One region of the Peribacillus sp. CSMR9 genome, then DNA from elsewhere that is predicted to be linked to it. Evidence: riboswitches for the same ligand, from Rfam matches in the RefSeq annotation. Region 1 holds a riboswitch; the other holds the start of a gene.
What was found. Region 1 has a riboswitch for S-adenosylmethionine ahead of N9I19_RS00030 (Fur-regulated basic protein FbpA). Riboswitches for the same ligand answer to the same signal wherever they lie in the genome.
Positions count from the first base shown of each region.

Region 2: it holds a riboswitch for S-adenosylmethionine, as region 1 does, so the genes downstream of both, N9I19_RS14970 (sugar ABC transporter substrate-binding protein) here and N9I19_RS00030 (Fur-regulated basic protein FbpA) in region 1, are expected to answer to the same signal.

Region 1 is NZ_JAOPHO010000001.1:1,701-22,539, reverse strand. Features, by position in the region: gene N9I19_RS00120 (S8 family serine peptidase) at 1-779, shown strand, start outside; gene cphA (cyanophycin synthetase) at 908-3,529, opposite strand; gene N9I19_RS00110 (cyanophycinase) at 3,526-4,338, opposite strand; gene N9I19_RS00105 (pyridoxamine 5'-phosphate oxidase family protein) at 4,522-4,944, shown strand; gene N9I19_RS00100 (M42 family metallopeptidase) at 5,127-6,173, opposite strand; gene N9I19_RS00095 (hypothetical protein) at 6,266-6,403, opposite strand; gene opp4A (oligopeptide ABC transporter substrate-binding protein) at 6,732-8,498, opposite strand; gene N9I19_RS00085 (ABC transporter permease) at 8,517-9,416, opposite strand; gene opp4B (oligopeptide ABC transporter permease) at 9,439-10,404, opposite strand; gene N9I19_RS00075 (ABC transporter ATP-binding protein) at 10,420-11,346, opposite strand; gene N9I19_RS00070 (ABC transporter ATP-binding protein) at 11,324-12,349, opposite strand; gene N9I19_RS00065 (Bax inhibitor-1/YccA family protein) at 12,843-13,478, shown strand; gene N9I19_RS00060 (acyl-CoA thioesterase) at 13,671-14,213, opposite strand; gene N9I19_RS00055 (M15 family metallopeptidase) at 14,346-14,885, opposite strand; gene N9I19_RS00050 (DinB family protein) at 14,960-15,442, opposite strand; partial or broken gene N9I19_RS25090 (MFS transporter) at 15,830-16,147, opposite strand; gene N9I19_RS00045 (DUF459 domain-containing protein) at 16,263-16,964, opposite strand; gene N9I19_RS00040 (GNAT family N-acetyltransferase) at 17,189-17,695, shown strand; gene N9I19_RS00035 (aspartyl-phosphate phosphatase Spo0E family protein) at 17,766-17,960, opposite strand; gene N9I19_RS00030 (Fur-regulated basic protein FbpA) at 18,212-18,400, opposite strand; SAM riboswitch class I at 18,576-18,680, opposite strand; TPP riboswitch at 18,840-18,944, shown strand; gene tenA (thiaminase II) at 19,039-19,728, shown strand; gene thiW (energy coupling factor transporter S component ThiW) at 19,743-20,264, shown strand; gene thiD (bifunctional hydroxymethylpyrimidine kinase/phosphomethylpyrimidine kinase) at 20,233-20,839, shown strand, end outside.
Region 2 is NZ_JAOPHO010000032.1:37,907-48,611, reverse strand. Features, by position in the region: gene N9I19_RS14995 (S1C family serine protease) at 242-1,477, opposite strand; gene N9I19_RS14990 (hypothetical protein) at 1,680-2,399, opposite strand; gene N9I19_RS14985 (hydrolase) at 2,587-2,943, shown strand; gene N9I19_RS14980 (ABC transporter permease) at 3,488-4,492, opposite strand; gene N9I19_RS14975 (sugar ABC transporter ATP-binding protein) at 4,494-5,996, opposite strand; gene N9I19_RS14970 (sugar ABC transporter substrate-binding protein) at 6,053-7,165, opposite strand; SAM riboswitch class I at 7,282-7,387, opposite strand; gene N9I19_RS14965 (GTPase domain-containing protein) at 7,484-10,225, opposite strand.

The sequences.
Region 1 (20,839 bases):
CAGTTGAAGGTATATCCGCACCTGCAACAAAGGTAGATATTTTTAACAAAGGTGAGAAAGTAGCAAGTACTGATTCAACTGAAACAGGAACCTTCACTGTTCCAGTCACATTAAGGAATGGTGAAAATACTTTGACAGCAAAAGCTCGAACTAGTCAAGGTTCTACTGAGGCCTCTCCATCTGTAAAAGTGATATTGGATACGGCTAAACCGGAACTTGCGATTGCTGCACCTGTAGACGGTTCCAAAACCAACCGTGAATCGGTAATCGTTACAGGTACGATTTCGGATGAAAATCTTAATAATGTCAAAGTAAATGGTCAGAAAGCTACTGTGAAAGACAACACCTTCACCTATCGACTTATGTTGAATGAAGGTATCAATAACATTAAGGTAGTCGCACTGGACAAGGCAGGCAATAAAAGCACTAAATCCGTCTCGATCGATGCAAAGTATATCGCCCCGGAAATAACTGATTTATTGCCGAAAGAGGATAAGATCTTGAAAAGCGGCGAATCGGTCAAAATCGAATTTGACAGTGAACCCGGACTAACAACCAGTTTCTCAATACTGATGCCTTTGACAAATGCAAGGAGCATCGCAAATGCAACTGAATTGCCGATGAAAGAAACATCTTCAGGACATTATGTTGGCTACTATACTGCAACAGCGAATGTAAAGGCACCTGGTGCCGTTGTGGAAGTAAAAGCTGCAGATGGTCATGATAATATCACAACCCAAAAAGCGACTGGCATCCTATGGATTAACGCTAATAAATAAGTACAAAGGCCATGCTTCCCTTTCATGAAAATGGGAAGCATGGCTTTCAAATGTTATAATGGTACTGAAAATTAGCTTTTGATATCATTTTGATTCCAGATTATTTCGCCCTGGTAATGCACTTTCTTTTATTTTTTTGGCAATGGATTTGTTGCAACTTTTTCGAAAAACCGCTCTACATATTCAAAATCCGTGTAGAAGAACAATAATAGATCACCAGGTTGTGATGTTTCCCAAGCTTTTACGAATGCGTCCAATTCATTAATAACGATAAATGCCTGATCTTTATGTAACCCTGCTTCTACCGCAGCTTCCTTAAGCAGCCTCGCTACTTCAAGAGGCTCCCTTCCCCGCAAATCATCGTCTTCTTTAATGATGAACAGATCAGAATTCATTGCCGCCACCTTGGATAGTCTGATGAGCTCATCATCAATACGGTCTCCCGGTCCTGCCAAAACAGTGATAAGACGATTTTTGTTATAGGCACTGACCGTTTCGAATATGGCCTTTAATCCTGCTTCATTATGGGCATAGTCGATGATGATCGTTCGCTCATTCAGCTTTTTTAAATTGAAACGCCCTTTGGACAAATTCGTATCAGGCATAAACGTGACAGCCTTCCTTCTTAGTTCTTCCATGGAAATCCCTTGGGTTTGGGCTGCGGCTAACGCCTGAAGTAAATTGGCGATATTATGACGTGCATTGCCGGAAATCGTTATTGGAATCATCGAGCAATCCATAAACTGAGAAATGACACCATCTGATGAATGGCAGATCATACCTTGTTCATTGACAAACCAAACTTTACATCCTCCCTTAATCGCGGCCTTCACCTGAGGCTGGGTGGCATCTGTAGAAGTATAAATCACTTCCCCATCTGTAAAAGCTTCCATAGCAGCTACATTCGGATCATCTGCATTCAGCACACAATAGCCTGTTTTTTGAACGATTTCGGCTACCAGCCTCTTTAATTTTATGAGATCATCCAATGTTTCAATTCCATCACGGCCGAGGTGATCCTCACTAACATTTGTAATGATGCCAACATCACACTGACGAAATGCCAGACCTTCACGCAGAATCCCCCCCCGTGCCGTTTCTAATACAGCTACATCAACTTCAGGATGTGCCAATACCATTCTTGCACTGACCGGGCCACTGCAGTCACCTTGATCCAATACCTTATCGCCGATATATACTCCATCGGAATTCGTCATTCCTACCTTCGTATTTTCATTTGAAAGAAAATAATGAACCAATCGGGTCGTTGTCGTTTTTCCATTTGTTCCGGTCACCGCGATGATCGGTATCGCCGCCTCTTCCCGTGTCGGAAATAAATAATCGATAATGGCTTTGCCTACATCCCTTTTTTTTCCTTCACTCGGATAGTGATGCATTCGAATTCCCGGTGCAGCGTTCACCTCGATTATCGCAGTCCGTGAATGTTCGATTGATTTTGAGATATCCTCACAGATCAAGTCTATTCCGGCTATATCCAAACCGATTGCTTTTGCGGCAGCACGCGCCATATTCTTAATGGTTGGATGGACCTGGTCCGTTACATCTATTGCCTTTCCACCAGTCGAAAGATTTGCATTGCCGACAACTTGAACCACTTCTCCTTGATTCGGAATTGTATCCAGTGTCCGGTTCGATTTTTCCAAATAACACGTCACGGTATGTGTAAGAGGGATTTTTGACATCGGTTTTTCATGACCTTCTCCACGCAATGCATTACGATTTTCCTTTTCTATCAACTTACGTATCGTTTCCTTACCGTTTCCAATAACATAGGGAGGAAGCCTTAAACTAGCGGCTATAAGTTCTTCATTTACTATCAATATCCTGTAATCATGTCCTTCAATATGTCGTTCGACAATGTACTTCTCCACATGCGGCTCCAAACAATTGACTACATTGAATAGTTCATCCTTATTTTTGATATGGGTGATGACACCCTCTCCCTGTCTGCCGTTATACGGTTTTATAACCAGTGGAAAACCCAGCTTGTCCGCTGTGGTAAAGATTTCTTCAATGGAATGGGCAATATCCCCTTCAGGTACAGAAAGGCCACACCCTTTTAATATAGATTTGGTCAATGATTTATCACATGAATTCTCCACGGCAATATTCGAAGTCTGGCTAGAAATTGTCGCCTGGACATACTTTTGCCTTGAACCGGTTCCTATACGTAGTAAACTTTCATCACCCATTCGCTCGACAGGGATATCTTTTGCCTGCGCAGCCTTAAAAATGGCTTCTGTACTAGGCCCCAGTTTATTTTTATAATATAGCTGCTCTATTTGTTTTACATAAAATTGTACATTTATAAGGTTTTCACCATTCAGGATGGCTTCCACGATATCTTTTGCTGCTAAAAAAGCTTGAAGACCTGACTGAGGCTCCTTATAGTCGAAGGTTACATAATAATGACCCTTCTTTTCCATCATTACCGTTTTTCCCCGAATGGCATCAATTCCAGCTAAGTTTTGAAGCTCAATCGTCATATGCTCTAAAATATGTCCCATCCATGTACCTTTTCTAAGCCTTTCAGCAAAACCGCCTCGATACCCTTTTGAACATGTATGGCTTCCCAGGTTCGGGAGCGTCCTCAATAATTTTTCATTGAATCCAGGAATCGAATCAGATGGTTTCTCTTCCAGTTCCCCTATATCCAATTCAATGCAAATCGTTGGTGTATAAGCAAAATAATTAGGTCCTTTTAAATAACGGACTCGATTGATAATCATGGTTGGATCCCCTTTTTCATCAACAATTTCCTGGTAAGCAGGTCAAAACGGTATCCCCTGGTAAGTGCATGAAGATTAAATCCCGAGAGAGTCAACTCTTCACTGCCATTATCGGAAGATGTGATATTGATATAATCACTGTTGCTGCCATCAAGAACTAATACTTGATGTTGGCCAAATACTTCAAAATATCCTTCTTTAACTAAAATTGCTGTATTTTCATCAATGCCAATACCCATAATTTCTTTATTCCCTGCTATCGCACTTAACAGACGGTCAAAGCGGCCACGCTGGGAAAAATGTTGGTCAATGATCAGGTCGTCAAGGAAGCCGAAACCTATCCCAATCTCTACCTTTAACTTATTATCATTCAGCATCGTGTCAGCAGCAACGATCATATGCTTACCTAAAATGGAGGCGCCAGCACTTGTCCCTGCTATCACCATTCCTTTATGCCAGGCATTAGAAAGGGCATGATGGAATTTGGATTTTCCAATCCGCTCAGATAACCGGCTTTGGTTTCCTCCAGTAATGAAGATGGCGGAAAAGGATATCAGCTGTTTACAAATCGCCGGATCGTCTGCATCCTGCCTTGAATCCAGCTTGATCACTTCCACCCTGTCCACGCCTAAATCCCTGAAAATCTTGATATACTCGGTACTCACTTCCTCAGGAATTTCACTCGCTGTAGGCAATATTCCTATTCCGCCATCTGAACGGTTTGCAAGCTCGACAAATTTATTTAATACTTCACCTTCAAGGCACTTATCCTCTGCCCCGCCAATGATAAGTAATTCACCACAATTCATTCCTCATACTCACCTTTACAAATGGATTAAGATCATTAAGTTGCTCTATACAGAACACATAATGACTAGTATGGCAACTTGTCTAAGTCTTCATTCATAAAAATGGCAAACAGCAGAATTTTGTTTAACTTAATGAAAAGAGAGGAAAAGTAATAGAGAAAAAAATAAAAGGAGTGTGCAAAGATGAGCCAAAACCAATTAAAAGAAAAAGTATTGAACATCATCCGTGATCATAAAATAGGAGTTTTATCATCTGTAGAAAATAACAAACCACATTCACGCTATATGACATTTTTTAATGAAGAATTAACTTTATACACGCCAACGAGTGCAAATACGGAAAAAATTGCTGAAATTGAAAAGAATCCAAATGTTCATATCCTGATTGGTTATGAAAATGAAGGATTAGGCGATTCTTACTTAGAAATCTCAGGTACCTCGAAAATTAACGATTCACAGGAATTAAAAGATAAATTATGGAATAAGTCATTTGAAAATTGGTTTGACAGTCCAAACGATCCAAATTATTTAATCCTTCAAATTAAGCCTGAAAGCATCCGGTTGATGAACAACAATGGTCAACCTCCACAAGAGTTAACATTATAAAAAATTATTATTTGGCATTCACGAGTAAATGTGCGAAATTTACGAGTAAATGTGCGAAATTCACGAGTAAATGTGCGAAATTTACGAGTATATAACCGAAACTCACATAAAATAAAACTATCGCTATAAAAGCCAGTTTAAAACCCGCACTCATATGACTTGAGTGCGGGCTTTTTTCACGATTACACCAACTCTGATTGTATATAATGCAAAATCAGATTGGCCGTATGTTTTAATGAAGAGATATGTGTTCTCTCAAAGGCGTGAGATGCATCAATCCCCGGTCCGATTAGACCATGCACGACATCATACCCTGCCCGGATTGCAGCGGAAGCGTCCGATCCATAATACGGATAAATATCGACACGGTAGTCGACAGCATTTGCTTGGGCAAGTGTGACAAGATGCTGACGCAATTTATAATGATAAGGGCCTGAGGAGTCTTTAGCACAAATGGAAACGCTGTATTCATCCGTCGATTGTCCATCACCGATCGCTCCCATATCGACGGCTAAATATTCGACTGTTTTCTCTGGGATATTGGAATTACCGCCATAGCCGATTTCTTCATTGTTGGAAATCAGGAAATGGGTCGTATATGCCAATTTTATCTCTCCTGCGGAAATGAGGTCAATGATATGAAGGAGGATGCCAACGCTAGCTTTATCATCCAAATGCCTTGATTTCAAAAAGCCTGTATCTGTCATTTCCACTCTCGGTTCAAAGGAGACAAAATCTCCAACTGAAATGCCAATGGCCTCCGTTTCCGCCTTGGTTTTCACGACTGCATCGATACGGACTTCAATTGTCTCATCATCACGCTTGGCATCCCCGGCATTTTTATATACATGGACAGAGGTCTGATTGATTAAAATGGTCCCGGTGATAATCGCCCCATCAGCCGTATGGATTTTACAATACTCCCCTTCCACTGAATTCCATCGGAAACCACCGATCATCGTCAATTTCAAACGGCCATTCGGCTTAATTTCCTTGACCATGGCTCCTAGTGTATCAACATGTGCTGTCAGCAAACGATGTTTACCATCATCTTCGCCTTTTAATGAAGCAAGTAATGCTCCTTTATTCGTGATCTTGTAAGGGACCTGCCTATTTTCCATGAATTCAGCCGCATATTTAATGACTTGCTCCGTATAGCCGGAGGGACTGGGTATTGATACTAACTCTTTTATGTAAGATACGATTTTCTTTTCTTCGATAATACTCATACATATCTCTCCTTTCCTCTTTTTTTTATTATATCTGTTCATGCCAACTTTTAACATATAAAGGACCGCCAAATGGCGGTCCTTATATCGATTTAACTCATATGGGCCAAAATAGGCAAGATGGCCATGACTAATGTAGTAATGCCATATATCGCCAAATTCTCCATATTCATTTTTCTTTTCCATTTATCGCGCCATACTTTATATCTGCTCATATCTTCGTTTCTCATAAAAAAACCTCCTCCATGATGAAAGTTCAACTTATTTCAACTTTCTTTGCTTGTCGGAAATTCCTTCATATATTCCAAGAAGGTAATTCTCATTTCGTCTCTATAGACAACAATGTCTGCAAAGATTTCCTCTTCAAGAGGTCTCAGTAAACGACCAACCGATTAAAGTAAACAATATTTCTAACTCTCTCTTTGTTCATTAGGATTTCTCACTTCCATCAATATCACCCTTCCAATTACTTACTATTTTCTATATAACCTATATCCACTTCATTGAAACGCAAAAAAATCGACCGCCCATAAAGGCAGCCGATAGTCATCAAATAAATTATTTCGTTACACCCACATTATGCCATTGATATTGGCGGCCAGCAAGGTAATCATATCCCGTAACGCGTTCATTCACTCCCGCCAATTGATAACGGAATAATGTCGGAATGACTGGAACCTCTTCATGAATCAACTCTTGCCACTCATTATACGTATCGATCCGATATTGATCATCGAATGCTTCCTCTGAAATCCCTTTAGCAAGAAGCTCATCATTTTTATCATTTACCCAGCGGGTATAGTTAAATTCTGCAGATCTAGACCATAAGCCTGATGGATCCGGATCGGAAGCGACCCCCCATGCAGCTTGATAAATATCAACTTGGTCATTATCCTTTTTCAATAGGTCGTAGAATGAATTGAACTCATGCAGCCTTCCATCCTGCAATTCAACGTCTAATCCCACTTGTCCCCATTGTTGGATATAATACCTTGCTAGAGGCTCAGAAACATCGGAGCCACTCATGGAAGCAAAGTTAATCTTGAACTCTTTTCCATCCGCATCTTCACGAATGCCATCCTTATTTGTATCTACAAATCCTGCTTCATCCAAAAGTTTTTTCGCTTTTTCAGGATCATATTCATATGCTTTTACATCTTTATTGTTATATTTAAAGTTTGGTGTAATGACCGAGTTGGCAGGGAAGCGAAGGCCCTTGAACATCTTTTCGCCAACTTCTTCATTATTGATGGCATAGGCCATTGCCTGGCGAAGGCGCTTGTCTTTGAATTTTGGATTATCATCCATAACATTTTCTTCTTTTTTCTTATCATAATGACCGAAATTGAAACCAATATAGGAATAAGCCAATTCAACTTTACCCAATAATTCGACATTATCCAATTCCTTGGCCTGATCATATTGCTCAGCCAGGACCTCAGCTACATCAAGGTCACCATTTTCAAGGGACTTAACGACAACAGACGGATTCACGACTTTCAATGTCACACTATCCAATTTAGGTGCACCGCGATAATAATCTTTATTCGCTTCGAATTCGACCGCTTCCCCTTGAACGATCTTCTTCACTTTAAATGGTCCAAATCCAATCGGGTTTTTACGAATTTTATCAGAAGATTCCAACTTCGCAATTGGAACATCTTTTAAGTATTCTTTATGAAGCGGATATGTCCATAATCCAGTCGTGACAGAAGGATTTGCTTTCTTGAAAGTAAAAGTAATTTTCTTACCGTCCACTTTAATGCCTGAAATGCTATCTGCTTTACCTTCATGATATTCCTTCATACCTTCGATTAATTCCATCTGTTCATCATAGCGTACACCTGTGTAATCTTTGCTTCCAATAACAAGGTATGCATATTCTAAATCGGCACCAGTCACAGGCTTCCCATCTTGCCAATTTACATTATCCTTAATCGTAAGTGTAAACGTTTTATGATCGTCTGAAAGCTCATAGGTAGCGGCACCTTCATTCGTGAAAACATAGTTTTCATCTGTATCCAATAAATCTTCATCATCCATGAAAGTAATGATTTGGTGATCTGGTTCGCCTTGATAGTAAACTTTGTTTAATATCCCTTCAAACGGGGTATTGGATACCAATCCATATGTCAAATGGCCGCCTTCAATAGGCTCTCCTTGATTAGTCGTCTTTGTCGGGAATTTAGAGGCATCGATCTGCTCGACATCTTTTCCTTTTTTCTCTTTCGTTGATGATTTCTCCGTATCATCCGAACATGCAGCAAGCAGTAGAGACGAAATGGCCAATGCACTTAATACCTTACTGTAGCTATTGATTTTCATATCCTACACTCCCCTTTTTTATCCTCTTCTTTGTCTTGCATCGGCGGCGCGTTTTAACGCTTGACCAACGAAATTTATACTCAGCATCAACACTAAAATCATGAGTGATGCGGGTACCCATATCCACCACTTGTTTTCCAGAACATCTGGATTTTGAGCATAACTGATAAGCGTCCCGAGACTCGGTGTGCTCTCCGGAAGACCGAACCCTAAGAAAGTCAAACTGGATTCTAGGCCAATATTGCCTGCAAGATTCAAAATGAAATTTACGATAATCAGTGAACTGACATTAGGCAGAAGCTGAAACAAGATGATTTTCCAATGTGGCGTCCCGAGTGTTTGTGAGGCGTGGATATAGTCCAACTCACGCTCTGACAAAGCTTTTGAACGAATTAGCCGTGCCTTTCCTGTCCATAAAAACATCGTCATGATCAATATGAAAACATACACATTGAATACTGGTACAATCGTGACTACAACGATGATGAACATCAATTGAGGTAGGGCAATCACGAAATCGATAACACGCATGATCACATTATCGGTTGCCCCGCCAAAGTAACCAGCAAGAAGCCCTAATGATAAACCGATGATTGCCGTGAATAAGGTAATGAACAAACTGATGGTAAATGAGTTTCTCGTACCGATGATCAGTTGTCCGAATACATCCCGGCCACCATAATCGGTACCGAGCCAATAGTCTGAAGATGGCTCCAGATAAATGGAGAGGAAATCGACCTTGGCAATTTCTTTGGCATCCATGAAGAAAGCCGCACCATAAACAAACAACAAAATAGCTGCTAATATAATCAATGAGCCCATGGCAAGTTTATCCTTTTTAATTTCCTGCCAGATGATTTTGATTCCTGAAGGGCTTACATCTTTCACTTGTATGTTCTTTCCGGTTTCTACTTTCATTTCCATACGACTCACCCCGCTCCTATTCTATCCGTATGCGCGGATCGACCGCACTAAGTATGATGTCCGAAAGAAGGGTGCCAAGCAGAGTGGCAAATCCCGTCATCATGACGATGGCCGTCACTACACTGAAATCCCGCAGACTGACTGAGCTAAGGAAAAGCTGCCCAAGTCCCGGATAACTGAAAATGGTCTCGATTATGACCGCGCCGCCGATCAATCCAGTAATTTCATAACCTAAGAATGCTGCTATCGGTAAAAAAGAATTTCTAAGGATATGACGTGAATATACTTTTGATTCAGGCACTCCCTTTGAACGCGCAGTCCTGACGAAATCCTTGATTTTATTATCGATGATTTCATTTCGCAAATATTGGATCGTACTTGTAGTTGCAATTAATGCTGTACTTAAAGCTGGTAATATCAAATGATTGATCTTACTTATAACATAGGCGAATGTGCCTTCATCCACTTTTGAATCGACACTGCCTCCGGATGGGAACCAATCCAAGGCGAATCCGAAAATGAATAACATGATTAACGCAAAGATGAAAATCGGTGTGCCAAACCCTGCATAACTATAACCCGTAACGGTTTTATCCACCCATGTATCGTTATACCTTCCGCTAAGTATGCCTAATGGAATAGCAAGCATATATGTAAAGATCAGAGTGACCAACGCCAGGAACACCGTGTTCCAAAGCCTGTCTTCGATAACATCCATAACGGGCGTTTTATGTGTATAGGAAATACCGAAATCCCCCTGTACAGCATTGGATGCCCACCTTAAATATTGTTGATACCAAGGGTCATTCAGACCCAATTCTTCCCTGATCCTATCGAGCTCGGCTGGATTGGCCCTGGGGTTGATTTCCTGGCCTGATAAGGCATCTCCCGGCATGGCTTTGGCCATCATGAAAACGATGATGCTCAATAAAAAGAGCTGCGGGATCATACCTAATAAACGTCTGAGGATAAACTTCCACATATTCTTTCCACCTCCTTATTGTAATGCGACTCTATGTGTTGCCGAGATTGGCTTCAAATCGTAAGCACGTCCATTCTCATCGAAATATTTCGAGTAGGTTGACTCATATTCTGAAGTGAGTTTTTTTCTAAGCTGCACTTTATCCTCGCGAACTTCCGGCTCTAAATCTGGAATGGCGGCAATCAGGCGTTTCGTGTAAATATGTTGGGGATTTTCATAGATTTCCTCACTTTTGCCTTCCTCTACTAATCTACCACGATACATAACGCCCATCCGGTCACACATATGCCGGATTACACCCAAATCATGCCCGACAAACAAATAAGTCAAATTGAACTCCTGTTGGAGATCCTGAAGGAAATTCAAAACTTGTGCCTGAACGGAAACATCCAGGGCTGACACTGGTTCATCAGCAATGATCAGCTTAGGCTTCAATGTCAATGATCTGGCTATTCCAATCCGCTGGCGCTGGCCCCCTGAAAATTCATGAGGATACTTGTGAATCGATTCAGGACTAAGCCCGACTTTGTCCAAGAAGTCCTGGACGATTTTCTTTTCCTCCGCTGGTGATAACCGTTCGAAGTTCCTCAGCGGTTCGGCAATGATGTCCAGCACCCTCTTCTTGGGATTTAATGATGAATACGGGTCTTGGAAAATCATTTGGATATCTTTTCTAAATGGTTTAATCTCTTTTCTACTTAATGATGCTAAATCCCTGCCTTCAAACAGGATTTGTCCGGATGTCACATCATTCAGCTTAACCACTGCCTTGCCTGTCGTGGACTTGCCGCTACCGGATTCTCCTACCAAACCATATGTCTCCCCTTGCTGCAGTTCAAAGGAAACACCGTCCACAGCCTTTACGTGATCGACCACCCTTCGGAAAAAACCGCCCCTTATTGGAAAATGCACTTTTAAATTATCTACTTTGAGTAATGTCATGTGTCGATGCATCTCCTTCAGCTTGAAAATAAAATTCTTTATAGCAGGTACATCGTACAAAATGATCGTTGCCCACATCGTGAAGTCGGGGCGCCTCTTCATGCGCATGTTTTGGTATCCAAGGAATCCTATCCTGGAAACGGCAACCTATCCTATCCATTTTCGCTATCGATGGGACGATTCCCTCAATAACGTGCAAACGGTTTTTCTCATTTGTAGCCGAAGGAATCGAATTTAATAACGACCTCGTATATGGATGCAGCGGATTATTGAATATCTCTTTAACAAATCCCGTTTCCACTACCTGTCCGGCATACATGACAACGATCCTGTCAGCGACCTCTGCAACGACGCTCAGATCATGTGTAATTAAGATGATCCCCATTTTTGTCCTGCTTTGGATATCTTTCAGCAAATCAAGTATTTGCGCTTGAATCGTAACATCCAGTGCCGTCGTGGGTTCATCGGCAATGACCAGTGCAGGGTTGCAAGCAATGGCAATCGAAATCATCGCCCTTTGCCGCATTCCACCCGAGAGCTCATGCGGATATTGCTTGTACGTCCGTTCAGGATAAGGAATTCCGACTTGTGTCAAAAGCTCTATTGTCCTGTTCTTTTTTTCATCCCTGGAAAGTTCAGTATGGTAATCAAGATTCTCCTCGATCTGTTTTCCAATGGTCATGAGCGGGTTCAAAGCCGTTAAAGGTTCCTGGAATATCATGCCCATTTCCTTACCACGGACTTTATTCATTTGCATATCATTCAACTTTAGTAGATTTTGGCTTTTATAATTTATGGTTCCTTCGGATTTCGTTCTCTGCTTATTATGTAATTGCATGATAGATAAGGCCAATGCACTCTTTCCACAACCTGATTCACCAACAACTGCAACAATTTCATTTTCATTCACCGTAAATGAAACATCATCCACCGCTGCATGATATTTGTTACGGATTCGAAATGAGGTAGTTAGGTTCTCTATTTGCAAAATAGCTTTCTTCATCCTTGATCCCCCTAAACTATTTTATCGAGAAAATAACTAATCTTCTGATAATTATTTAAAATTTTAATCAATTTTTTACATTTATACAATAGTTTTCATCCAAAATAATCACATTTTTTTCATATTTTATAACTACAGGAATATTTTTCTGCAATAAAAAGTCATTTTCTTTATGACTGTTATACAGTAAAGTTATGAAGCCCGGTTATTTGTGCAGAACGATTATTAAAAAATTTATTATCTTTAAATAACTATCGATAAGTTTATATCTATTTATTGAACATATCGATTTACATACCTTAATATGATTTAGAATAAAAATATTTTAATATTTCAGAAAAGTTAGTTTAATTGTAAGGATATCATAAAATAGGTAATTATTTCATATATATTTCGATACTTTCGAAAAAACAACTAAATTTATTAAATGTAATGAAACCTTTTTAAAACAGATCCGTAGAAATCGGTAGCAAATAAATGATGAGGTGATTGAATGTATTCACAAACTGTACAAACATATATGCCTTCCGTCATGAGGACGTTCGCGTTATCTCTAGCAGTTTCCGTTTTAGGGATGGCTCTCGGCACTTTTATTCCGCCATCTTTGTTTCTTCCCTTAGCGATCCTCGAGATCGCCATGTTGATTGGAGCATTCATCATGCGGAGGAAAAAATCTATCGGGTACACATTCTTGTATAGTTTTACGTTAATTTCAGGAATAACCACCTATCCGATCATTGCACACTACTTAGCAGCTGAAGGGGCAAATGTGGTAATCTTAGCCGGTGTTACGACGACAGTTGTATTTGGAGGACTGGCGGTTTATGCGACAACCACCAAAAGGGATCTTTCTTTCTTGGGAGGCATGTTATTTGCAGCCTTGCTGGCTTTAGTGGTTATTAGCCTTTTCAACATTTTCTTTCCATTAAGCTCTACAGCCATGCTGGTCTTTTCATTTATTGGTATTTTAGTTTTCAGTGGTTATATTTTATATGATTTCAATCGAATGAAGCATTACGGGGTAACAGCCGAAGAAGTACCGCTCATGGCCCTGAATCTATATCTTGATTTCATTAACCTTTTCATTAACATCTTACGTTTCTTTGGTATTTTAGCAAGTGATGACTAAAAGGATGGTATCCAATCCTACATGGTAACAGAAAAAGACGCTTGGCTGATCCAAGCGTCTTTTCACGTATGTGCCCCATGGGTAAAAAAGCATCTATCAGGTATTTTATATAAATCACTGTATAAAACCAATTCATGAGAGTTCCCCAAAAATTTTGAACCCCTGGCAATGAACTGCTGAAGGTACCGTATCTTATTTATATAATCCTGGATTTGATTGATCGGTCCATGGCAGTTTCACACCGAAGGTACTTGCAATGAACTGTGTATCTTCTCTTCTTTTTTTCCTTATTTGGGCCCGTTGTTTTGCCGATTCATTTAAATTCATTTCCATCTCTGTTTCGGGAACCAAACGCGGAACCGGAATTGGTTTACCTACTTCATTAATGGCAACAAAGGTCAAAAAGGAAATGACGCATAAATTCCGATCTCCTGTAACTAAATCCTCCGCAATCACCTTTACGATGATTTCCATTGATGTTCTGCCCGTATACGTCACGAAGCTTTCAAGGCAAACTGCATTTCCTTCGTGAATAGGGTGCAGAAAATCGACAGAATCAGTTGATGCCGTCACGACGTTGCTTCTCGCATGCCGCATGGCGGATATAGCCGCTACATCATCAATGTATGCCATTAATTTGCCTCCGAACATCGTACCAATATTATTTGTATCCGGCGGGAGGACAAGGCTTGTTTTTATGACCAAAGAATCCCGGCAATGTTTTATTTCTTCCATGGTGACTGCACTCCTTTTTGTCTGATTTCTCACTAGTCCACTTTATCGAATTCTTACCTGTAAAGCAATATACATGCTTATTTTCCTGCTATTAGTCAAAATTATTCGGCCTTAAAATAAAGCGCCACACTTTCACTGCCCTTTTGGTTGCTTGCCTTGTTGCAGCTCACGCAGGCTCAAGCCAAATGTCATTTGTAAATGAGGATAATCCTTAAACCCTGCCCAATCCCCGCCCCAATCAAAACCTAACCCTTTAGCGATGGTTACGACTTCCATCCAATCCGACTTCCCATTATGATTGCCATCATAACCCATATCCCAAATGGCCTCGCCTTGTTTGTTAAGGAGGGCAAAATCTATCGCCAAACCGAAATTATGAAGCGACTCCCCTCCTTTTGCATTCGTTACGACTTTGCCCTTGGTTAATCGGCCTTTTTCATAGAGTTCATTTTGCTCGGCTAATGACCGGAACCCCGCTGTAATGATTACCGGGATGCCTTTGTCATTAGCCTGTTGAATGAGCTCATCTTTTTTTTCGGCGACGATCGGATTAAGCTCGTCAGTCAGTTTGATTTCATCTAGATCAGGCGGAAGCATATACTTGAACAAGAGCCCCAACAATAATCCGAAAAAGCCCAATACCAAACATGTCCTTACCCAAGTAGCTTTCACTGAAAAATCCTTCCTTTACGAATAACAGTCAGAAAGTGAAAAACTCAACCAAAGACGGATGAGTTTTTCTTCTATTATAACTTTGATTTCAATTCTTCTATTTGCATTAAATGCCGTTTTTCATGAAGTCCCACGAAAGCAATCCATTGCTTCAAGCTTAATTCTTTAAACAAAGGGTGAGGAAAAGACTTTTGTTCGAGATCATTTCGTTTTGCATGATCAACTACTTGTATAAAGGCTTTGCGGGATTCGGACAACTTATCCTTAACCTTGCTCAAAGTTTGGAATGATTCTGACGGAATGACAAATGGCGGGGCCTGAACCTTCAATTCTCGATTTAAAGTAAGCTCGATTGGTTTATCCACAGCTGGAATGCTTTCATCGCTTTTCAATTTATCGGCAATATTCCTTGTTATGGCCCTCTCCATTAAATATAAATGATCCAATACCTGAATGATGCTCCAACGTCCTTCTTCAGGATGGGTGTCCAGTTGTTCATCCGATAGTCCTTTGACCGCAATTAAAAGTTCTTCCCTGATATTTTCATTTTCATTCATCTATAGCATCTCCTCTTATGGCCTGGCTAATCTCCTTTAATTATTCCATTTTCTATATGAATGTGTAAAATAATAATGCTTTTTGACAGAAACGAACCGATTTATAGTTGTCTATTTTTCGAAAAGCTCTATGATAGTCATAAAGGTAAAATTCACCTAATACAAACAACTTCCGAAATTCCATATAGCTCCAAATAGCAATGACTTTGCGATGTTGTAAGCAATAATAAAGAACATAAAGAAAAATCATTACTTCTGCACATACTATATATACAAAACTATAGGTAGTATGCGAGGAGACAATACCTATAGTGAAGGAACCTAATGCCACACCTAAATCATTGAATAAAAAAAACGTTGAAGTTGCTAACCCTTTTCGCTCAGTATTTACCGACTGAACAGAAGAGTTTGCAAAGCAGGTTGAAGAACACCAAACTCTACTCCTATGATTGCTCCCGCACTTAAAAATGCATTCATGGTATGTGCTTGACTCAAAATGATCATACCTATGATAAAAATTAATACGAACGGATATACTATATGATTTGCTCCTTTACGATCAAATAGTTTTCCAACAAATGGACGTGACAGTATTATAAAGAGTGCGAAGATTACAAAGAAATAACTTGCAATAGATGTCATACCTAATGCCTCAGCATAAATAGGGATAAAAGTAAAGCAAGCCCGCAAGCAAAAGTAAGAACAGCAGCCATTAAACCAATGGGAACAGTCTCAACCTCAAAAAAACCCGGATAAGGGACACTTTTTTATGTATGTCCGTTATCCAGGGTATAATTCAGCCTTCTGTGCATTTTTGCTTTCATTTGAAATGATAACTTTCCAAAATCCGATTCGTAATGAGCTGATATCCCTTTTCATTGGGATGAATCTTATCACTGAAATACTCGGTTTTCTTTTTATTCTCAAAAAGATCATTTGTAGGAATGAATACCATCCTTTTATCCTTTTTCGCTATTCCCATTATTGATTGGTTATAATCTTGGATGTGCTTTTCAAGTTTTTGATTGTCTTTAATCGGATTATACAGTCCCACTACAAGTATATCCGCTTTATCGTTTGCCTTTATCAGTGTCGAAGTAATCTTATCAAGATGGTTGATATACTCCCGTTTACCCTCATCGATTTTTCGATCACTTATTTTCTTCAAGTCACCGCCGTTACTATTGATCAAGTCATTGGTTCCAATATAAACGATGAAAGTATCGGCTTTATCAAGTTTCGATTTAATGCGGTAATCATCAAGCTGATTCATGACCCCATCCGTTTCCTGACCTTTTATACCGTAATTCCAAAAACTCACTTTTTGTTCCGATTCCGGATTATTCAATTCATCCTCCAGACCTTCTACATATCCCTCCCCGTCCTTATCCCCTTTTCCATAGGTTAACGAATCTCCAAAAGCCATTACCCTTTGCACATCTTTCGACTCCGAGGCCTGAAATTTATATGCAGCAAAACAAATAACTAGTACAATAATTAACAAACCTGCTACTTTTTTCATTGGTTTCTCCTTTTGTCTATTTACTATGAAGTATTTCATCATTTTAAATACCCAAAAATCTGTAGTTTTAACCATACAAAAATGAATTGTCAGATAAATAGTAAAGAGTGTATGATAATATAAAACTTTCAATGGATTGGGCTTCATTCACCGGCCTTTATGTAAGCGGGATGATACCCTTTATTCTGGAGATTGAATATAAATGATAGATAGGAGTTTAAATGATGGCAGAGCACATAGAGTTTAGGGAGGCAGCACTTTCGGATTTACCCAGAATCGTTGAAATATATAATTCGACAATTGCTTCAAGAATGGTCACGGCAGATACGGAACCTGTATCCGTACAATCGAGGGTTAAATGGTTTGAGGAACATCATTCAGAAAGTCGACCGCTATATATCATTACTATAGAAGGGCAAACTGCCGGATGGATGAGCTTTCAATCTTTCTATGGCCGGCCAGCTTATGATTCTACGGCCGAAATCAGCATTTATATCGATGATTATTTCCGGGGAAAAGGAATCGGACAAATTTCGATTCAAAAGGCAATTGAAGTGAGCCCTAAATTAGGGGTGAAGACTTTATTAGGTTTCATTTTTGCCCACAATATACCTAGCCTGAAGCTTTTTTCAAAATTCGGGTTTGAAAAATGGGCAAATTTGCCTCGAGTTGCAGAGCTCGATGGCATTGAAAGAGATTTGATTATACTTGGGAAACGTGTCGATCATTAAAATATTCATTTAAAAGCTATTGCCTTGAGCAGTAGCCTTTTTCAGATTAAACGAGGCCGAAATGGAGAATTTAGAAATACCTATATACTTTCTTAAGGGAAAAATATTCAGAATCTCTTTTATTTGTTAAAGCATTCAACAGCGTATCCAATTCTTGGCTTGCTTGAACAGTTAGAAGACTTGTTAAACCATAAATTGCCGCCAATTTGATCATTTCTTGTCTCTTCTCTTCTACTTTTTCTACAGTTACCTTCTGGCAAAGCATCAAGCCACCTCCCATTTATTCAATTTTTTTACACCTTCATCATAATGAAACTTATAGTTAAAATCAACTATTTATTTGAAATTAAATGTGTAATTTTACTGTTTAAATGTGACAAAAAGCCTATTTCATTTTCTAAATATGTATATATTGTGTCATCCCCTATATAAACATAAATAAAAAAAGCATCCACAAGTATTGACTGCGAATGCTTACATCATATCTCTTATCCCAAGATTATAGCCTATCGGATACTATGTCATCCATTCCGAAGGAGACTCGTTATTAGGTCTATTTATTACAATCTTATATTCATTTTCAAGTACTTTTAACGGGGCATCATAAAGGTGCCTTTCATCAGAGGTTTTGTATACTCCATTGGCCAATAACTCTTCAATAAGCATTGCCTTCCTCTGTTCAATCCTCTTAAATAATTCTGCCATGTAAATGGCTCCTTTCCTAGTCATCATAGAGCCGCTTCTAGTTGAGCTAAACTGTATTAACCGGTTTGATTTCACCAAATTATATATACCTTTTCTAGTATTCCACTAAACGTTATTCCGCAAAAATAAAAGCCTCTTCTAATTCAAGAAGAGGCTTACAGTGTCCGTACGGCTCTTCTTATCTTCCAAGCAAATGCTTGTTGGATTTAGCACAGTTCCCAAAATGGGTCTGCTGCCGAGGTTTCTTTGGGCCAAGTCCCTCCACCTCTCTGGATAAGAATTCAATATATAAATGATGTAGAAATGATTTTATCCCAATAAACATCAAAAGTCAATTACCTGGTTCTTCCTTTTCCACTTGCCATAAATGGGTTTCCCCTTTCAAATGTGGGTTGCATTTTCTTGTCTTTCTGATATGATGTCAGTAATTACATACAATTCACACCACTAGGGGAGTCTTTTTTTAGACTGAGATGGAATTAGTTCCGGACCCTTTGAACCTGAACCGGCTCATACCGGCGGAGGGAAGTGGATGATATCGTCCATTTGCAGACTTTATCCATCTACCCCGTTCCGTATTCAGGAGCGGGTTTTTTTATGGATGTAAATAGGGGATCTATTCTAAAGGAGGATGAACAATGGAGAATACTAAATTAGAAACCTTCAGTGAAAGACTTCATGGACGGGCAAAAGAAATTTGGAAAAGGAACCATTCACATCCCTTTGTCCAGGCAATTGGAAACGGCACGCTACCTGAAAAGAAATTTTCTTATTATTTGAAGCAGGACTATATCTATCTCATGGAATATTCCAAGCTTTTTGCTCTAGGTGTCATCAAAGCCCATAATATCGAAATCATGGCAAGGTTCTCCAGTATTTTAAACGAAACCCTTCAAGTGGAAATGGATATCCATCGGCAATATGCTTCGGAATTCGGAATCAGTACCAAGGAATTGGAAGATACAGAACCTACGCCTACCACTTTAGCCTATACGGGTTACATGCTAAATGCAGCTCAGCATGGGACTTTGGCAGACCTCATCGCTTGTCTCCTACCATGTGCTTGGGATTATTATGAAATCGGTTTGATATTAAAAAAACAAAATGGTGAAGCATTGGAAAACAACCGCTACGCAGATTGGATAAGGTCCTATTCATCTCCTGAATTCGGTGAGGCACACAAGTGGCTGATTGCTTTATTGGAAGAATTAACAAGAGGCATGCCTGAAAAGGAACTTCTGAGATTAGAAAAGCACTTTTTGGTGACTTCCCGATATGAATATTTATTCTGGGATATGGTTCAAAATGAACAGGATTGGCCACTGTAGGTATTGACATGATGATGAATCCAATCAAGAAAATGACGTTGACTGCCATGATCACGGGTATAACGACTCTGACCAGTTCATTTATTTTCATCCCTGTCGGATTTGCTAAAATCTTCCCTATACAGCATCTGGCAAATGTCCTGACAGCCGTTTTATTGGGACCTGCCTATTCGGTAACACAAGCTTTATTAGTTTCCATCATTAGAAACATGTCTGGTACCGGTTCAATTTTCGCCTTTCCTGGCAGCATGATAGGTGCACTATTGACTGCCGTCCTTTATCGAAAAACACAAAGCTTGAAATTCGCCTGTCTAGGGGAAGTGATTGGGACCGGCATTCTCGGATCCCTATCCTGTTATCCACTTGCACTCCTCCTATTGGGGGAAAAAGCTGCTCTTTTTGGTTTTTTACCAGCTTTTATGCTTAGTTCATTCGCAGGTGCGCTTTTAGCTTTCATATTACTTAAAATACTTCTAAAAAATAATTATATGAAGGGGATTTTTTATGAAAACAGCATTAACCATCGCAGGCTCTGATTCAGGGGGCGGTGCTGGAATACAAGCAGATTTAAAAACCTTTTCTGCACATGGTGTCTTTGGAATGTCTGCCATTACAGCCGTTACTGCACAAAACACAATGGAAGTGCGTTCAGTTCAGGCCATCGAAACAGCTATCATCTCGGATCAAATTGCTGCCATCTTTGAGGATATTCATGTCGATGCAGTAAAAATAGGAATGCTTGGATCAAAAGAAATAGTGAAAACAGTCGCTGCGTCCATTAAAACCTACTTACCTTCCATCGTTATCCTTGACCCAGTCATGATTTCAAAAAGCGGCCACCATTTGCTAGACGAAAAAGCTGTCACTGCCTTAAAAATGGAATTGCTTCCGCTTGCAACACTTGCAACCCCGAATGTACCAGAAGCGGAAGTCCTTACTGGCTTGTCGATTCGAACGAAACAAGATTTTTACAGGGCATGCATATCCATACATGAACTAGGTTCTAAAGCCGTTTTACTTAAAGGGGGCCATGCAGCAGGAAATCCAAACGATCTTTTTTATGATGGAACTGACTTCCAATGGATCAAGGGAGAACGCATTCATACACAAA
Region 2 (10,705 bases), on a different contig from region 1:
GACATTTCACAAATTTGTCAAATCTTTTCTATTTTTTAACATATCCACAATGAAAACCTTGACAAATAGAAGACGCCACTATTCACTTTTAGGTATTCAAGACTATATGAAAAATCTGTAAAACAGTATAAATACACTATCATTTTTTCCAATACTATCCTTTTCTATACTTGTAAAAACTTTTTGACTTCAATATCAAATAAATGACCCCTGATGAATTTATCAGGGGCCATACATCTTTCTATGATTTCTGCAAGGTTATCGTTAACGTTTTCTTTTCAGCACCCCGATACACTTTAACCTTCACTTTATCTCCGATTTTCTTATCCGTGTATAAGACTTTCCTTAATTCTGCTGCCGTATTTATTTTCGTTCCATCAATCTCCGCGATGATATCCTGTTGCTTAAGCCCTCCATTCGCTGCTGCCGATCCCGCTTCAATACTTGTAACCATGACACCCGACTTTGCAGCTTCAGGAACATTTTGTAGGTAATACTGTGGCAGTTCTTCTATACTGGCCAAGCTTACTCCTAAATACGGGCGCGTGATTTTTCCGTTTTCAATCAGTTCCGTAACAACCGGAATCACATCATTACTTGGTATGGCAAAACCTAGGCCCTCCACACCATTTTCGGAAATCTTCAAGCTGTTTATGCCTATCACTTCCCCAGCTGTATTGATCAATGCCCCGCCGCTATTGCCAGGGTTGATCGCTGCATCTGTTTGAAGGACATCAAGTTCCCACTCACCGTCCGATGTATCGACTGAAATGGAGCGTCCGGTCGCACTGACGATCCCTTGTGTAACCGAACGTGAAAAGTCAAGTCCAAGAGGGTTACCAATCGCCAATACTTCTTCACCTGGACGCATGCTATCAGAATTCCCGAATTTAATTCCATCAGGTGCTTTCGAGGCATCAATTGTCAAAACCGCTAAGTCCGTCAAGGCATCCGCCCCGACAACCACTGCAGTTGCCTTTTGTCCATCATATAATGAAATTTCGACTTTCTTTGCTCCCTCAATAACATGATTGTTCGTAATGATATAGGCCTTCCCATTTGCCTTTTTAAAAATGACCCCTGAACCAGTGCCGCTCGCAACCGTTTCGCTTTTCGTGCTTTGCTGCTGGAACGGGTCCTGGTTTTGCATCTCTTGTAAATTCACGACCCCTACAATCGATTTGGATGCTGATTCCACCATCTCTGCCCTATCATTTGAATCCGTACTTGTCGATAACTTTTCTGCCGTGACACTTCTATGTTTTTCAACGTTTTCCGTTTGCTCTACACCCGCCTTTTGGGTTGACTCATTCACGGAACCTTTCCCTTGATCTATAAAATCCCCGCCAAATACAAATACAGAAGATGTAACAATAGAAGCAACTGTTCCGGAAACAAGGCCAGTTAGCAAAAGGGACTTACCCTTCTTCCTTTCTGTCTTCACTCTGGCTTGCTCATCACCATTATAATTCTCCATCTTTATCCCTCCTATGATTGTCATTTACTTGGCTCAATCATATACAGTAATTATTAAAAAATTCTTAAGAAATAAAGAAATAAGTGACCTTTTTATAAAAAATATAAAATTTTATCAAATCCTGCTATATGATATTTTGCATGCTAGAAAACAAAAAGGCCTCAACATGGGCCCCTTTTCAATTCGACCGTTATATATACCTTTACATGACTTCATACACTTCTTTTGTCTCCTTATTCACACCATACCAGCCCCAAGTAGCTGCATGGCCATTTTTCTGACTGCCTTCATCCACTTCGAACACTTGAAAAATGTAATCTCCCTTTTCGGCATCATGATCATATTCTATTTGCAAATGCGGGAAATTTTCCATGTCCACGTAATCCTTCACAAGCTTCTCCGCCTGAGATTTACTTAAGGTACTAACCGAATCCTTACTCTCTTCTTTTCCTTTTACCGTCTCAGCTTTTGTATCCGTTACCGCCTTATCTTCTAATTCGGATCCAATGGTCCCTTCTTTACTTGCTTCCTCCACCGGTTCCACTTCGTCATTCCCCTCTACGGTTTCTATAGTGGCTGGGCCTGATACCGGATGCATTTCCGCCGCCTTTAAAACCATTAGTTTACCTTCCTGGTATTTTGCCTTATATGCGGCTGCTTCTTGAAAATCTCTTTGGGCCGAATCAAAATCCTGTTCGTCGTATTTCTTCATTCCACTTGCCAGAAAACCTGAAAGATCCATTAATTCTCTTACTTCCGGTGTTTTTGCTTCTATATAAGCTAATTCAAATGCCTCGTGGGCTTCTAAATAATTTTCCTCATTCAACTGACTTTTCCCCAAATCCATATTGGAATCATAATTCCTTGTTACGCAGCCTGAAGCAATCAACATCAAAAAAATAACCATGAATGTTCTCTTCACTACATCACTCCTCACTTTTCCAAAGATACTCTCCCATATTATTCTATACATCCATCTTAAACCCTTTGATAAGAAAACCGATACCTCTATTTCCTATCATTTTCATTAAGGAAATGTTGACTTTTATGATTATCTTTTTACAAAAAGTGGTACAGAAAGATAAACAGTTGAAAGGATGATGAGCAGAATGAGGCAGGACAAACAGACCTATCATGTCGATTTGGTCAGCGGCGACGTACTCGGACAAAAACTTGAAGAGAACCCGAGCTTCACTGTACACGTAACTGATGAGGAACTTGCAGAATTGAAACAATGCTTGGAGGAACACCGGACAGATGACCTGGAGGCATATGCCCGTTCACATGTGCCCTACCTTCTCTATCATCATGACCGGGCAAATGATAAATACGATGCAGCCATGAAAAAGCTTTATGCCCTCATATATAAATTTGGCGATGAAACGGCCCGAAACCATATCGAAGAAATCGGCATATTGACAGACAACAAATTCGAGGGACAAGAAGAGGTGCAAAAGTTCAAATAGAAAATATGAACAGAACCTGAAACTCAAAGGTTCTGTTTTTTTGAAAATCAGTTGGTGTTATCCCTTAACAATATTATGATGGTGTTCTGAATAAAAATCAGGAGGTCTATCATATAAGTTTTTATTTGGGGCGAGTATCTTTGCTTAGCATTTTTCTGGACATTTTATTTCAGCCTTTTCTAAAAGAAGCCTTCTGACCATCAGCTGGGGAGCCGCTGCACCCAATTTCTCAACCCTCAGCAACTAGCGTCATTTGCGGTTATCGAACTAGCTCCTCCTTCTTTTATAATTGCTTTTGGCGACTTTATTATAAGAGGTGATAAAGTAAAATGAAGACGATACATAAACGAAATTCTTATCTCGATAACCCCGCCCTTTAGGTGCCAACGAAAAAATCCTGTTCATATCCAACAGGATTTTTATCAATCTTTATTCAAAATTCAAAATGACAGGATTCTTGCAAGAAGAATCTAATAAGGACAATGTCTACCCCTTATCCTAAATGGGAAACGGCCTCTTAATAATTTAAGGTGATAGATTCATTTTAATGTTTTTGTTTATAATAAGTTACCGCGAGCGCAAGGGCCAGCACTGTTCCTTTGACGATATCCATAGCATAATACGGAACGGACATCATGATCAAACCATTTTGAAGGATTCCGATCAGGACTGCACCGACAAAGGTTCCAAAGGCATTCGGTTTTCCCGCTCCTAAAACGGAGGAACCAATGAAGGCTGCCGCAACGGCATCCATTAAATAGGGGGACCCTGAATTGATTTCCGATGTCATGACCCTTGAAGCAAGGACAATCCCCCCGATTGCAGCAAATAGAGCTGAAAGCAGATAGGCAAGGATTTTGTATTTATTGACCGATATCCCGGAAAGTCTAGCCGCTTCCTTATTTCCCCCAATCATGTACATATAACGACCGTGCTTCGTATAAGTCAAAAAGATATGGGTCGCTACCACAATGACTGCCATGATCAGGATTATCCATGGTACCTGACCAATTTTGGCGAAAAACGGGCTGATCAGTCCTGTTGCGAATGTTCCGTCGGGCATGACCATATTTTGCGAAACCGTGGCCCCTTTTGTATAGGTAAGGGCAATTCCCTGGATAATGAACATGGTAGCCAATGTCATCAGCATGTCGGGAATTCTCAATTTAACGATCATGAATGAATTCAAAGCCCCTACGACAAGCGAGGCGCCGATCGCAGCTAATATGGCGATTAATGTATCCTGCGAAAACCAGACAAACATTGATATGACGATGGCATTGGCCAATGATGCGACGGAGCCGACGGAAAGGTCGAACCCATTCACTGTCAAGGATATCGTTATGCCGATCGCAATGATGGTCACGATTGAGATGGAACGCAGGATGTTGATCAGATTAGTAGTTTGAATGAAAGATGGATTGGACACGGCAAAAATTCCAATTAGAATGACAATCGTTAATATTGTGCCGTATTTATAGAAAAATTCGAACAGGTCCACCTTTTTCTTCGCTTTCGCTGTCTGTGTAACAGAAATGGGTGTACTCATCCTAATTTCCTCCTGTTGAATAGAATAGCAGTTCTTCTTCATTCGTTTTGCTTGTTTCTAGTTCGATGACAGTGCTCCCGTCATATAACACGTATGTCCGGTTAGTAATGCCAATGATTTCGGAGAGCTCGGATGATGCATAAATGATCGCTTTCCCATCCCTCGCAAGCTTTGCAATCATTTCGAATATATCCTTCTTGGCTCCAACATCGACACCTTTCGTTGGTTCATCGAATATGTATACATCCGCATCGGCTATAAGCCATTTTCCAATGGCAACCTTTTGCTGGTTACCACCTGAAAGGTTTTCGACTTTCACCTCCCCGGAAGGAGTTTTAATGCCGAGACTTGCGATCATTTCCTTCGCTTTTTCCATTTCCGCCTTACGATCCACAAAACTGAATGTCTTGCAGAATTTGCCGATACTGGCTGCAGTCAAGTTCGCCGATACTGATTCCTGAACAAGGACCCCTTCTTTCCTGCGTTCCTCAGGTATAAGTGCCAGACCGCTTTTTACTGCTTGGTGCGGTGATTTCAAAGAAAGCTTACGGCCATTTAGGATGATTTCACCTGCTGTAATCGAAGTATGACCGAAAAGGCTTTTACACAACTCCGTTTTCCCAGCCCCGACCAACCCTGCCAAGCCGATTATCTCCCCTGCTTTAATATGCAGACTGACATTTTTAACTTTCTCTGTATCTGACAATCCCCTCACTTCCAGAATAACGTCGCCAATCGAAGAATTCACTTCAGGGAACTGTTCATCCATGGTTTTCCCTAGCATATTCTCTATCACTTCGTTACGGGTGATGTCTTCCATTTTTCGAAAAGTGACAAGCTCCCCATTCCTCATGATCGTAATTTCCTCACAGATTTCAAAAATCTCAGGCAGACGATGTGAAATGAAAATGACTCCAACACCTTTTTGCTTTAATTCATTTACAATTCGAAAAAGTTCTGTCGTTTCTGTATGACTTAACGGAGCAGTTGGTTCGTCGAGAATCAGGAATTTGCATTCTGTCGAAACGGCTCTTGCTATCAGGACCATCTGTTTTTCAGCCAAAGTAAGGTCTCTTACCAGCTTTTTCGAAGGGACACGAATTTTCATATCTTCAAGAATTAAAGAGGCTTGGTTGTGCAGCTCCTTCCATTGAACTATCTGTTTTTTTCCCATGTTTTGGACCATATCATTCAACATTATATTTTCCCCAACGGTTAAATAAGGGATGAGGGCCGTATCTACTTCCTGATAAACTATTTGAATACCCTGTTCCTGCGCCACTTTGGGCGAGCGGATATCCTGCTTTATCCCATCAATAAAAATGTCACCTGAATAATGAGCATGGGCTCCCGATAAAACCTTCATTAACGTCGATTTCCCTGCTCCGTTTGCACCGACCAATGCGTGGGTTGCCCCTGATTGTATAGAAAAGTCAACTTCACTAAGCGCCTTCACTCCTGGAAATTCAATCGAGATTTTCTTCATTTCTAGTTGCGTGCCCATGTCCATTCCCCCTTATTGAACAGACACTCCCTTCACTTGAAAGAGAGTGTCCCCTTTTACTTTTTATAATGAGCTTTCAAAACTTTCATCCAATCTTCTTCAAATTCCGTTGATACACCCCATCCTTCGACAATACCAGACAGATTTGCCATGTTTACGGCTTCTTTTGAGGCTTGGATTTGCTTTTGTGAAATAAGTGAAGCCTCTAAGTCATAGGTTTGCGGTGTTTTTTCGCCCGCTAATTTTTTTGCCAATATCCTCATATTCACTGCACCAATCAACTTGGGATCGACGGCTGCCGTGTAGGACCATGAGCTAGCGGCCGATTGGATTTCCTGAAGATCTGCATTCGATACATCAATTCCGTATATCTTCACTTCATCGCGGCCCGCTTCTTTAATCGCCCGGGCGGCACCGATAGCGAAGGCATCCCATGTTGCGAAAATGGCATCCAATTTACCTTTTGGGTATTTATTCAGCATTGCGGCTACTGCATTTTGTGTTTGAACCGCAGTATCTGCAGATGCCACTCCGAATCTTTCGACTTCCCTAATTCCAGGGTTTTCTTTTAATTTTTCCTGATAAACTGAATTTCTTCTCACCATTGGAGGAAAACCATCCACCCAAAGGTAAGCAATCGCCGCTTCACCTTTCTGTTCTTCTATCAGTTTATCAAAAGCCAGTGTTGCCAACGCTTCATCATCCTGTGAAGTTAATGTCACACCTTCTATTTTAGATAAATCGCTAATTGAATCGAATGTGACAACGCTTTTACCTGCATCAACCAACTTTTGAACGTCATTCACTGTTGCTGCATCATCACCATGGGAGATGATATAGCCGTCATAATCTTCCTGCAAAGCCTGCGCGATCGCATCATGGAATTTAGCCGTATCCCCATTGGCTGTATACGTATCCACTTGAAAGCCCATTGCTTCTCCTTCTTCCTTCGCTCCAGCAAGGTATTGGGCCGTATGATCATCACCGCCAATTTTACGGATCACTTTGATTTTGGCCCCTTCCCCATCAGCAAATCTTTCCGGTACATTTTCAAATGATACTTTTTCTTCTTTCTTCGATTCTGTGGAACTCTGTCCTGTAGAACAACCCGTTAAAAGCAACGCCGAAGCGATGGCTGAAACGAATATCCCTTTAATAGATCTTCCCATCTTGTTTCCCTCCACATTCTCTTATTATTCTTATCAGTTAAGTTGGTGTAAATCATAAAATAAAAACCTCTCTAGTAATAGAGAGGTTTAATCAGCTGTATTGCAGACTTATCCCTCTCTTATCTGTCAAAACATTTCTGTTTTGCAGGATTTAGCACCAATTCCTAATGGAACGGTTGCTGGGCATCTTAGGGCCAGTCCCTCCGCCACTCTTGATAAGAGAATATATCGTGTTACGTTTTTCGTAATTATCACTTTATAGGGATATAGTCGTAAAGTCAATAGTTTTTCGAATATTCGAAATGTTTCCTGCTACTTTTATTTTCTTTGAAGCTGGGCTAGACGCTTTTTCTCAATTTTTTCAAGTCTCTCCAACTGACGTAGTTTCACTTCGAACACAGTGATCGGATCACGGTAAACTTCCGGATTTTCTTTCATATGCTCCAATGTAGCCTGGTAGTCTTTAATTTCTGTCTGCGTTTGCTCTATTGTTTTTTGAAGTAAGGCAAATGAGCTGCGATAGAAAAGTGAGATGTCCCGATCTAAAGATTTTTCAAACAATCCAAATTGGGTAAGGAAGCGTTCAGTGATCATTTCCGCAACATCCTGGTAATCTTCACTTTCCAAGTATTTCTTATAACGATTGTACATATTGGCTTTATTTTGCGGTATTGCCCCAAACAGCTTTCCTGCTCCTTTAAGCAGCAATTGTGATGGAGTCCTTCGCAAAAGGATATTAACGTCATCGATGCGGATACTGCTTGTCATCCGGTCGGCATCACGGCGCCAGTCATCCAATACCCTGAAGTCACCTGCCAGCATAATCCGTTCTTCTTTGTATAATTCATTGAATCCGGCACTCATCTCATCCATAAACTGTTGGCTTTGTGAGAACTCCATTTGGGAACTAGCAATCCAATCTTGAAGAGAACGGTAATATTGAGGCATGATCTTGTCAGAAATGAAGGCTTGAATCCGCTCATTCATTTCATGGTTCAACTGTATATGGACCTGACTGAAATCACTGCTTTCCGTTAACGATTTAGAGCAATCCCTCAGTAATTCAGGAATTTTAGAAGAAAGCTGACTTTTCACTTCATCCTTAAGCACACGGTACGACCTTATGATATTTTCACTTTTTTCTTTTTCTAAATCAGCCAGTTGATTGACCGCACCATTCAATTTGACTTCCATCTGTTCATTCCAAGAGATGGAATGCTCGCATTTCCGTTCATTGGCTGTCCGTTTTTCTAACAGATAAGATAAAGTTTTACGAATGAAAGCAAGGATTTTTTCAGATCTTCTTTCTTTCCAATTATCATCTTGATAATTCGATTGAAGGAATGCAGAAAGGTCATTCAACTGCTGCTTGCTGTCATAAAGTTTAGAGAAAGCGAACACTTTCGCATTCGGGAAATATGCATTCACTTTATCCCATGTTTCGTCTTCCATCCGGACCGCGACTTGATCACTGTATATCGTATCCATTTTATTTAATAAGAAATGAATCGGCAGTTTCGGAGCCATCATTTGAATTTCCAATAACAGGTCCCGTTCACTACCGGTGAAAGGCGCCCGGGCATCAAGAACGAACATCAGGCCATCACTGCCATGTAAATAGCCTTGGAAATCCGATTCCACGCTTTTTTCCCCATTGAACCCCGGTGTATCCAATAATCGCAGACGATTATTTCTAAGATAGTCACTAATAAGCGTCACATCGACAATAGTCCCGCGCTGGCGGCGTGTTTCATCCAATTCAGTTAGCTCCATGACAACCTTGCTATCTGTATCGGTAATTTCAAGGATTTCCAAATCATCCCCGTCTTTGACGCTGACTAGTGAAGAATGATCTTCGGCAGCGATGCTCTCGCCAACTATTGACTGTATAAAGGATGTCTTGCCATTTCCTGTACTTCCCACAAGAAGAAGATTGAAATTTCCGGTATCCTTAAGCCCCTCGACCATCCATTTAAGCTTATTGCCAACCCTTAAATCATTCTCTTCAGCCCATTGGATGATAGAATTGAACAGTTTCTCTCCCGCTTCCAGTCCGCCTCCCAATTTAGGCGATTTCGAAAGCAGGCTTTCTGCATCCTGAATGACCAGCGCATTAATCGTATCCGGGAAGATTTCATTCCAGGACAGCGCGGATGCCGCCGCAAACAGCGAAAGCTCCCCATCTGCGATTTTCAGCCAGTTTTCCAGCAACCTTGGCACGACAGGGCTTAAATCTTTGATTAGGTGCGTTCCTTCCAACAGACCTGCATATGCATCCCTGTAATAGACGGAAAGCTCATCCCATACATCCCCTTGGTTTAATTCGATGGTATCTATCAAGTTATTAATCACTCTTAGCCATTCAAAATAAGAATCGGTATATTTATAATTTTTCCAGAGGGCAACCGTCACCTTTTCGAAACGACCCTGGTCAAGTGTGTATAGCGAACCAAGGACAGTTGAAAAGTAGTCCGGATCCATCGATTGGGCAACCCCCTGCTGGATATACGTTTTCAGCACATCGAACCAGCCCATTGATTCTGTACGGATACTTTCATTCGCCGCTAATACCACCGCACTGTTCCAATCCTTTTGTTCTTCAAAAAAGGCTCGTGCGATTTCCGTGACATTCGGATAGTCAGGTTGAAACTCTACTGCTTCTTTCACGACTTTGGAAGCCAAATCATTTCTAGATTCAACTATGTACAGGGAAAACAGTTGCAAAAGAACCTCCGTTTTCAAAACCGCTTCATTCGTATCGACGGATTTATAAATATCCTCTGCGGTTGAATACATTTCCAGTTCAAAATAAGCATCAGCGATGTTTTTCTTCGCCCATGAACCAAGTTCACCTTCTATGTTTTCCCATTTAAAAATGGCTGCTTCAAAGTCATGGTGCTGAAAGTATACTTCACCTTGAGCGAATCGAACTGCCGTTAAATCCGCTCTTTCTTTTTTTTGTTCCACGAGAAACATTTCACCCAAAGCTTGAATGGGGTGTTTCCTTGTATCCTCAATCATCGTTTCATAATATTTTTTCCCGATCAGCCGTTCGTCCATCTTTATTCCCCCGATATATTTCATATTTTCAATTAAAGGATAATCACTAATTTGAAAAGCAGTCAAGAAGCCCTAACATGCAATTAATAGGTTCCTTTAGTTAAGAAAATTATTTGTAAAACCTTAAAATATTATTTTAACAAAACAATATGGTAACAACATGTCACCACTCTTACAATTTTAAAACAGAAATGAATGGAACTGTAATGATTTTAATGAACCGATACAGAGATGTCATTTCCATATTCGAGAAATTATGTTTTTTCTAGTTTAACCGGTATCTGAAAAGTTTAGCGAACCATTCTTTATACATCTAAATTACCAGAAGTCCAGCCCTTTAACTACCTAAAACTAAAAACGGTAATAAGACAAATCCTCTACCCCACTCATTACTAATATCCCATTTTATCGTTCATATAAAAAAGCAGCACCCTCATTCGTGAAAGGTAACTGCTCTCTGATAAGCTCCGAACAGTCATT